One region of the Butyrivibrio sp. XBB1001 genome, then DNA from elsewhere that is predicted to be linked to it. Evidence: predicted binding sites of a transcription regulator. Region 1 holds the regulator's gene; each other region holds the start of a gene.

Region 1 (3,475 bases):
GTTTCAAATATATGCATGCAAGCATACATATTTGAAACTTTGAATCCCTATATCACTCACTGTGCAACAGCAACCATGCTATGTCTAAGCACGGTGTCGTGGAACTTATATCCCTTTTGAAGTTCCTGTGCTACTATTCCGGATTCGTACTCCGCACTCTCAACCTGCATTACTGCATTGTGAAGGTTAGGATCGAATTCCTTACCCACAGCTTCAATTGGGGTTACTCCAAGATTTTCAAGTTCTTTGATAAGCTGCTTGTAAATCTTGTTCATACCGTCTGCAAAAGCTCCATCCTTTTCTGCCTCTGGAACTGCTGCAAGGCCTCTCTCGAAATTATCTATAACGGGAAGAAGTTTCTCAAGGACACTACCCTGGCCCTGTTCAAACATCTGAGCCTTTTCCTTGTCTGTTCTCTTCCTGAAGTTATCAAACTCGGCCATCTGTCTCATGACACGGTCATTGAGTTCTTCAACTTTTTCTTTAAGCGGATCCTTTTTCTCTTTCTTGGCAAAAGGTCCTTTCTTCTTGGGAGCTTCAGCATCTGCAGGCGCCTCAGCCTTGTCCGCTGAATCCTTATTTTCTGTTTCCTTGCTCTCTGTTTCCTTGTTCTCGGATTCCTTGTTCTCCGCTCTCTCTTCTGCTTCCTGTTCGAGCTCTTCCATGATATCTTCGAGAACCTCTTTCTCCTGCTCGGAAACCTGTTTCTCTTTCTTGTCTGTATTACTCAAATCGATTGCCTCCTGATGATAATCACTAATCTATGTCAAACTGCGCTAGTTCTTCTTGTAAAGGTCATCCAGCGCATGTCTCATATTCTTAAGAGTTGAAATAACCTTATCGTAGTCCATTCGCTTAGGTCCGATGATACCTACAGTTCCCTTCATTCCATCGCCTAGTTCATAGGTTGCTGTAACTACGCTGCAATCCTTCATGGCCTGTACAGGAGTTTCATTACCAATATAAACCTGTATTCCAGTCTCCTCAGTATCTGCTGAAAGAGTTCCCTCAACAATACTTGTAAGATCCTTGGTATCTTCGAAAGTGCTGATCAGCTCACTTGCCTTGGCACTGTCTGTAAGTTCCGGATACTTGAAAATATTCATTGTTCCGCTTGTGTAAATCTGCAGATCTTCATCAGCTGTGATGGATTCTGCTGCGGCATCTATAACATTGCCAATGATCTCACTGTGGATACCTGCCTCCTGTTTAACAGCAGCTATTAGGCCTAAGTTAATATCCTCAACTGCAAGACCATCAAGTCTTGTATTCATAAGGATGTTAAGCTTGAGCATTGTGGCATCATCTAAAACCTCCTCTACTGGGATGATCTTGTTCTTGATGACATTGCCCTCAATTACTATAGTAGCTAAAAGATGACCCTCGTCCACCTTGGAAATCTGTATGAATTTAAGCTTATTCTTCCTGATCTGAGGAGCAGAGATCATAGTTGCGTAGTTGGTATCTACGGCCAATGTCTTGGCAACCTGCTTGAGCAGATTCTCAAGCTTCTCTTCCTTGTCAAGAAGCATTTCCTTCATGTTCTCAACTTCCTGCTCTTTATCCCTTAGCATTTCATCTACATATACTCTGTAGCCCTGATCTGAAGGGATACGACCTGCTGAAGTATGAGGCTGTAAAATAAGTCCCATCTCTTCAAGGTCTGCCATCTCATTTCTGATTGTGGCTGAGCTAAGATTAAGATCTGTGTACTTGGAAATTGTACGACTTCCTACAGGCTCTCCTGTTTCCAAGTAGTTCTTAACTATGGCATGAAGTATTTTTCTTTTTCTCTCGTCTAGTTCCATAGGCCCTTCCTCTGCATTCACCGGTTAAATTCATTGGAATGGTATTTTTGAGTGTTAGCACTCACTAGGTTTGAGTGCTAACATCTTCTGTATCATAAAATATCACTCCCTACATCCAATGTCAACCTCTACATTTATTAATAATGTATGAAATATCAAAATGTAGAAAAAAAGAGACCCACATCTCAATTGATGCAGGTCTCTTCCTTATTTAATGTGATTTCTTATCAGCCACCGATAACACCAAGAAGCTTAGTTACAGTAACCTTAACTGGAGCTGAAGGCTCTGAATCATAAGATGGTGAACCTGTCTGGTGAGCAACTACCTTATAGTAGTAGTCCTTCTGGCCTACGAATACATTAAGGAGTGAATCGCCCTTAGAAGTACCAATCTTCTGGTAAGGTCCCTCTTCAGCCTTTGCACGATATACTACGTAGTAATCTGCGTTCTCATCCTTTGTCCACTTGATCTCTACGCCGCCAACTACCTGTGTAGCTGTAACGTTCTGAGGAGTAACTGGCTTATTTCTTCCAACTGAAACCTGATCTTCGATAACAGTTGCAGGAACTACCTCCTGATCCTCATTGTTGATACCAAATACCTCTGTCTTGATAACAGTGTCCTGAGCCTTAGTCCAGTCCTTAACAGCAAACTTTACGTGTAGAACCTTTCCGCTGCGGCTCTTTGGCTTAGCATTAACATAAGCAAATGCTACACCCTTTGAATCCTCATCTGAATAATCGCTATTGAAGTCCTCTATGTCAAAATTAACTTTATCAGCTGCCTTTGTCAGCTCAAGTACCTCAGGATCGTATGTTACAGCAACTCTACCATCTGTAGTAGTAACTGTATCAAGATTAAGATCATAAGTAACTGTCTGCTTTGAATCCCTTCCATCAACAGTAACACTTGTGTGAAGTGGGGCAACATCTGCTGCCGCAACTGTCTGTGCTGGTGCTACTGAGAAAAGAACTGCTGCTGTTAATCCGAGAACGACTCCCCTATTCAATAATTTAATCATCATTCTCTCCTCCTACAACTTCTTCATTTGAACCAGCCTCTCCAGCCTGATCCTCTACTACTTCATCATCAGAAGCGCCTGTAGATGCCTCGTCAGATGCCTCTTCTACTACCTCAGAAGAAGCTGCTACTGCTGCATCATCTGTCTTTTCATCTTCAGCAACTACGCTTGAAGCCTCACTTGATGCCTCTGAAGCGCTGTTATCTGCCTTAGCTGCTCTTGCAGCCTTGATCTGCTCAAAACGTGCTCTGAACTCTGCTGGAACATCATCTGGAAGGTTCTCAGGAAGTTCTTTATTGCCCTCATAAAGCTCATCATTTACGATAACTTTGATCTGAGCTGTAAGGTGCTCGCCATCAACTGTTGTGTTGATAGTCTTTGCTGTAACTATGCATTCACCCTCACTAAATGTAAGGAAAAGGCCTGATGAAAGAACATAGCAAACATCCTCATCTGAAGATGACCATGTAACACCATCAGCATCCTCTGCAAGCCAGTCAGGGCCAACAGTTGCTGTAAAGTTATCCATTACCCATGTTCCGAGAATGATCTCTTCACCCTGGTCAATTGTGATAGATTCAACGAACTGTGTCTCTTCATGGTCTGTATTGTTAATGCGATACTCAACAATGTTAAGAGCATAGT
Region 2 (3,475 bases), on a different contig from region 1:
ATATCATTAACCTTGATTAATTCGTTATCTCTTCTTAGCTGAATGTGACCTACTACACCCTCACTATTTGCTCCATAGAAAATAAAAGCCTCATCTAATACGGTATGTGTCACACTTGGATCATCACTTAAAATATTGCCATCTATTATAGTAGTGCTCCTGCCTACACCAGATTTAACCTGGGTTATAAAGCTCTTAACGGCATGCCGCTGCTCTTCATCCGCCTTAGCAAGCAAAAGCTCCTCAAATTCACTAATGGAATAAGTTCCTGTATCAAAATATGCACGCTCAGTATTATATATCTCCACTGTTCCAAGATCCTTGTCGTACTCAAAAAAAACATCCTCGTACAGATCAAGCTGTGTTCTATAAGCGTTAATTGCCTTCATTAGAGAAGAATGCGCATTTAAAAAATCCTGCGCATTGACTACAGTAAGCCTTATCAGATCATTATCATCCTGTGCCCGCATATAAGTGTAATACATAGTATCAGGAGCCAGGATTTTACTGGGATAAAAGGTGCCATCGCAATTCTTGATATTTTTTTTATATATTTCCATATCCTCGACGGCAATCAGCTCATACATAGGCTTAACAACAAAATCGCCAAGAGCATCATAAACTTCTGCATCTGCAGAAATTATCCTCTGATCATCTCTGGATATGATTATTTCATGAAAACTTACGTCTTTCATATGGCTATTCCTATCTGAATAACGATAATTAATCCCACATTAAAATTTTAATGCATAGGTTTTTTACGGTCAACACTTGTAATTTTCTTAATGTTGCACGCTATAACATTTTGTGCGATTTATTATAGCATATATTTATGTTTTTTCTAAAAAAATAATATCGCTTGCAGCGTTCTAGATTCTTTATGAAGAAAGCATGTTACTTGCAGCGTTCTAGATTCTTCATACAGAAAAAATAGCCCGGCACATCTGTGCCGGGCTATTCCGAATCATTTATGTTTGATTTTTATATATTATCCCTCAATAGCTATCAGATTCTTTTCTGGAATCTTCTTCTCCAAGGCTTTCTTGGCCAGTGTCAGCGTAAGTACACCGTGCCTGTAGGTAGCCTCAATGTCTTCCTTCTCTACATTATCGCCAATGTAGAAACTCCTTGTCATGGATCCTGCGTATCTCTCCTGCCTGATGAGTTTGCCCTTCTTGTCATTCTGGTCTTTATCAAGACCCTTAGCAGCGCTGATTGTAAGATAACCGTTATTAAGTTCTACTGTTATCTCTTCCTTCTTGAAGCCTGGCAGGTCGATTGATACTTCATAGTTGTCGTCCTTCTCCCTGATATCAGTCTTCATCATCCTGTTAGCTTTTCTGCCATAGAGTTTACGCTCCATGTCATCGAATTCTCTCATTGGGAAACCAAACAGATCATCAATAAAATTCTCTTCAAAAATACTAGGTGCTAACATAATACATACCTCCTTTGCACAAGAACAATTGTTAACTGTTATTGAGCATTGGGACGGAGGGTTTGGATCTTAGGAAGCTGTAAGTCCTAACGGTCTTCTCTGTTCCTTTGTTCTACTTTATATATAACACCATAATTAGCACTCGTCAATAGAGAGTGCTAATTTGGATAAAATTGTATTATGTTTTACATGACAAAATTACTGTCACCATCGACCCATAGCCGCAAATCTGCTAGGGCGGTCTTTTCAAGACATAGCCTGACATTTACCATATCACTGTAGTCAACAAAAGAAGTGGCGGTCTCTCTGTCATTTCCGCTCTTCATCTTTCTGTCAATAAGTCTGTCCCTTAGCATTTGCTCATCAGCAGCAAGGCTAATTGTGTAATCCGCATATTTTCTAAGATTTTGCCAGCCTTCCTCTTCCAATAAAAGATAATTGCCCTCTAAAAGGACTATTGGCTCTGTTATATGTATGGCATCTTCTATTGGATTGTGCAAATGTCTGTCATAGGTGGGCCAGAAGCAGTCTACGCCTGAAGTCACTTTTTCTATGGCACTTGTAAGCTTCTCAAGGTCAAAGGTAATGGGTGCCCCCTTTATCTCAACCATTTTTATTTCTTTTCCATCTCTAATTGTTGTATGTGATGTAAGATATTCCTGCCTTCTGTGAAATCCATCCATTCCTATGGCCTGAACATTAGTAATATCATCGTATTCTGATGATAGCTTCTCAAGGAAGCTGCAAAGAGTGCTCTTTCCAGTTCCAGGAGGAGCTGCAAGCAAGACCAATATTCGTCTTTTCTTTTCCTTCTGTATCTTAGTCAAATTCCTAAGTAGTGGTAAAAAAATCTCTTTTACAGCACCTTCACTGTATGTGGCGTCAACCTGTATTCCGTTGATTTCTACTGAATAATTCATGTCTACTACTCCCTGATACTACTGATTTACTAGATACATATTACTCAGTTATAAGTCTGTCTCCTAGTATTCTCACAAGCTCCGGATCATCAGGAACTTTCTCCATGATCACATAGTCAAGCACAGACAAATCAGATAAAGTCAGCAGTGTTTCAACTCCGACTTTACTGCTATCTGCTAGGAGAATCCTCTTTGAAGTATGTCGCATCATCTCCTGGCTTACCTCCACCACACGTGGTTCAAGGCTGGTAAGGCCTGCAGAAGCTGATATTCCGCTGCAGGAAAAAAACATCAGATCTGTATGATACTGCCTGACAGCCTCTACAACAGTGCGCCCCGCCAGTATTGTACCTTCATAAACATGTCCGCCCAGAATAATAATGGAAGCCTCTGTCTCATTGGCAAGCATCTTACTTACATGAAGGGAGTTTGTAACTACTACAATGTTTTTCAGGTCCTTCATATATTGTATCAGAGGTAGGCAGGTGGAGCTTGGGTCCATGAAAACCGAGCATGAATTATGAAGAAATCTTGCAGCGATCCTGGCTATTTTTTCCTTGGCCGCCTGGTTAGTCTGCTCTCTGACAAAAAGAGGTGCATCCTTATTTACTGTTGGAAGCATAGCTCCGCCCCACACCCTTTTTATTAGGTTGCTCTTTTCCATATCTGCCAGATCTCTGCGGATCGTCGCCTCAGAGGTGTACAGTTTTCTGCTAAGATACTGAACTGTAACACTTTTTTTATCTTTTACCAGATCATATATTTTGGAATAACGTTCGGTCTTAAGCATGATATATGCCTCTCCTGAGATGATCGATTTTGATTATATTATATCAAATTTGATCAAAAATTGATTGAATTTTCAATCTTATCACCGCCAATTGTATGAAAACTTTTTCAGCGATACATTTGATATATGGGGAAGTTCTTTCCTACAAAAAAATAAAGGGGATGGTATGAAATGAAAGAAAAGCAAAAACTAACAAAAGTATTTCTGGTTTCACTTGCAGTCTTCTTTATAGGTCTCATTATTGCCTATAGCACTATGACTGACGGGGGAAATGTAGAGATGAGACGTCTGTCCGTCATGACAGACAGGGGTGTTGCGATCAGTCTT
Region 3 (3,475 bases), on a different contig from region 1:
TGATAGTAGCACTTCCAACAGTAGAGTTAGGCACGTAAATACGCTCATTCTGATAGGTCTTTATCACTGTGTGGCGAAGGGTAATATCCTCAACAAATCCCGGGTCAATTGAATCAATCGCTACCCTGTCCCCAATATCAAAAGGCCTGGACCTTGACGCCGACAGCGCGATCCCTGCAAACACGTTACTAAGAGTTGACTGGGCCGCAAGACCTATTACAACCGCTACAATTCCAGAGGAAGCAAGCGCTGTCTCCCAGGTCTTGGAAAAGGCCGGAATCCCGCTCAGAGCAAAAAGAGCTGCCACAGCCCAGAAGAAGGCCATAATAATGCCCTTTAAAAAGATCAGGTGGAGCTTGCCGCGAAGACGCTCCTTGCTAAAAACCTTCCCCATTATAAGGTTCAAAATCCACGCCACCACAAAGGGCAGTATATATTTTAAAAAGATATTCAAAACTTCCTCCATACTTAACTTCTCCTCACCAACTCACAACTCTAAATTACTTTTAATACAATCCAATAATCCGCATTTAGTGCTCCATTTTCCTGATCAGGTTCTCATCTTAACAAACGCTTCCAGTCTTGGGAGAATCAAGAAAATATAACCCCTCTGGTTTGCATTTATCAGCCCTTTTCTCTTAAGCCTGTCTCTGTACACAGAAAATTCTGGCGTGGTCATCCCTAGTGCATTTCGAATTTCCGTGACATTTGTATGGCCTGAAAGGCACATCTCTTTTACCACTGATCTGTCTTTCTCAGATAATTCATCCCAAATCTTGGCATATACATACTCTTCCAAGTACTGATCATACTCCGGAATAATGTCCTGAAGTTCCTTGTCCCTGTTCTGCCAGACCAGATATCCCAATACCTGAAAAGCATATGAGTAACCCTTAGTAAGCTTGGCCATTTCCTCAGCCTTGTCCTGCGAGATGTCAAAAACCCCCTTATATCTTGCAACTATAGCCGTATAATTTAACGGCTCAAGATTAACCTTGGGCGCTCTATACAAAAATGTAAGTGACTTCTCATTCTGCAAATCATAGATATTCTCGTATAATCCAGTCATTATGAGGAATACCGGATAATCTTTTCTCAAGAAGATCTGAAAAGCAGCGGAAAAAATCTTGATATTGGAAGAATTCGTCACCTCATCCACTGTGATAAGAAGCCTCTTGCCAGCCTTCTGCACATGAGACAGCATCTTATCCAGCGCTACCTCTATATCAGTAACCGGTGCCGCATTCTCTATAGATACCCCAAGCCCAAGCGCAGAAAAATCGAGTTTAGCCTTGATAAAAAGAGCATGCATCTCCGGAATTGCATACAGATCTGCTGCCAGCTTCTGCAACATATCACGCTCAGGATTAAGTTCAACGACAATCCACCTCTTATCGCGCCTCAATTCCTCTGCAATGCTAGTCATCATGACAGTCTTGCCAGTTCCTCTAGCCCCAGTGACCATGTAAACCTGATTAGAAGGTTCATCGTCCTGAAAAGTCTCTAAAACCTCATTAGTCTGCGTAATTCTGGATATATACTCTCCCGGTTTCTTGCCGAAAGATAAAGAAAAAGGATTGCCCATTTTGCAAATGACCTCCTACTTTATATTCACTATATTCCTTTATACTTTTTTATATTTCTTTATACTACTATCATAATTTTATACTTCTTTATACTAGCCGTCAAGCCCAGTAATTTCCTGATTTTAAGCGCAATTTATAATTATTTTATTTTTTATCTGGTAAAAGAACTGTTGACATCTTGTTACACTTGTTCTATAACATACTTATACAAATTGTTAGCAGCCCTCTCTGTTGAGTGCTAATTATATTTAACACAACATATACCACCAGAAATATACTGCTGACACCTAATATTCACAAAACCACTACAACAAATATTTATAGAAAAGGAGCGTGATTTTTATGTTAATGCCTATGCTTTGGAGTAATAATGATATTTTTGATGAGATGGATGATTTCTTTAACAGAGGATTCTGGAACTGGACAGAGAACGGAACCTGCAGAGATGGCGCCTGCCAGAATGACAGAGCCGCTAGAGATCACCAGAACACAGCTCTTTCTGACAGAAACGGATTTGCTGGTGCAAGCCTCATGAGAACCGATGTTATTGAGAAAGAGGATTCCTATCAGCTGGAGGCTGAACTTCCTGGATTTAACAAGGAAGACATCAATATTGATCTTAAAAACGATATCCTCACAATTTCCGCTCAGCACAGTGAGAACAAGGATGAGAAGGATGAAGGCGGCAAGTACATCCGCCGCGAGCGCAGATCTTCCTCCTACCAGAGATCCTTCCGCGTTGAGAACCTCAAACCTGAGGACATCATTGCCCAGTACAGAAATGGCGTCCTCACAGTCAACATCCCTAAAAAGGAAGCCCTTCCTGAAAAAGAAGAAGCTGCAAGAATTGAAGTGAAGGATTGATGTAAATGCCCTCCGCACTCTGGCTCATCAGCCAGGATGCGGAGGGCTTTCTTTTTCCCATATTTCTTTATAACTGAGTGTCAATAAATTCCTTAAATCTAGGTAGGAGCAGCTTTATCACTCCTCTGCTCTCAACATCTATTATGCCTTTCTCTTTAAGCCTTGCGCGTGGAATTGACCACTCACTATGACTCTTCCTAGTCATTTCAAGTAATTCACTGACTGGCATACTATCCTTTTTAGCTATAAACTGAAGGAACCACCTGTCATTTGGCGCAAGCTCGCTCCAAATCTTCTTGTATACCTTATCAGCAAGAATCTCATCAAAGCTCTTTAAGACCTCATCCGTAAGCTCTTTTGCCTTATAATCCCACATATACTTGCCAAGAGCCTGATACGCATAGGCATAGCCCTTAGTCATAAACGCCATTTTCTCGGCCTCCTCGTAGGAAACGCCCAAGGTGTTCTTGTAATCATCTCTGATATAGGTCACGTTAAGAGGCTTCATCTCATACTTGGTCGCCCTTAGGAAAAAAGTCAGACCATCAGCATTTTCAAGACTCTCAATGTCCTCATATAAACCTGCCAAAATAGCAAAAATTGGAAGTTCCTTCCTGATAAGTATCTGGAACTCCTGAATAAATCCAGTAATACTCTTAGTCTTGCGAGCCTCATCGATTGTGATAAGGAGCTTTTTCCCATGCTTCTTCATATGTTCCAAAAGAGCTTCCAATGCATAATCGATGCTGGCTACAGGACTTTTTTTGGAAAGATTAAGTCCTATTCCAAAGGCAGAAAGATTGAGACTTGCATCAACAAAGCTAGTAATAAAGGGAATCTCACTATAAAGCTTAGCAACAATCTCGCTTATGATCTCTGAATCAGACCGAATGTCTACTACAATCCAATCATCCTGCTCCCTGAAATATCTCTCAATTGCAGTAAGCGTAACCGTCTTGCCAGTTCCCCTGATCCCAGTCAGCTTAAAAACCTGCTCATCAGGCGAGTCATATTCCAACTCCTCA

The links. The regulator HrcA, encoded in region 1, represses chaperone genes, less so after heat shock. The targets are predictions, from matches to a motif close to TGTTAGCACTCNNNNNNNNNGAGTGCTAACA.
Region 2: the regulator HrcA is predicted to act here: its motif matches at 1,572-1,602, upstream of G631_RS0113360 (Hsp20/alpha crystallin family protein).
Region 3: the regulator HrcA is predicted to act here: its motif matches at 1,800-1,830, upstream of G631_RS0105965 (Hsp20/alpha crystallin family protein).

What each region holds. Positions count from the first base shown of each region.
Region 1 is NZ_AUKA01000007.1:54,670-58,144, reverse strand. It holds gene grpE (nucleotide exchange factor GrpE) at 57-731, opposite strand; gene hrcA (heat-inducible transcriptional repressor HrcA) at 777-1,808, opposite strand; gene G631_RS0107875 (hypothetical protein) at 2,036-2,833, opposite strand; gene G631_RS18500 (S8 family serine peptidase) at 2,823-3,475, opposite strand, start outside.
Region 2 is NZ_AUKA01000017.1:63,373-66,847, reverse strand. It holds gene G631_RS0113365 (GGDEF domain-containing protein) at 1-695, opposite strand, end outside; gene G631_RS0113360 (Hsp20/alpha crystallin family protein) at 989-1,438, opposite strand; gene G631_RS0113355 (nucleoside/nucleotide kinase family protein) at 1,624-2,358, opposite strand; gene G631_RS0113350 (DeoR/GlpR family DNA-binding transcription regulator) at 2,399-3,148, opposite strand; gene G631_RS0113345 (alpha/beta hydrolase) at 3,320-3,475, shown strand, end outside.
Region 3 is NZ_AUKA01000003.1:201,349-204,823, reverse strand. It holds gene G631_RS0105975 (mechanosensitive ion channel family protein) at 1-466, opposite strand, end outside; gene G631_RS0105970 (ATP-binding protein) at 551-1,585, opposite strand; gene G631_RS0105965 (Hsp20/alpha crystallin family protein) at 1,929-2,450, shown strand; gene G631_RS0105960 (ATP-binding protein) at 2,518-3,475, opposite strand, start outside.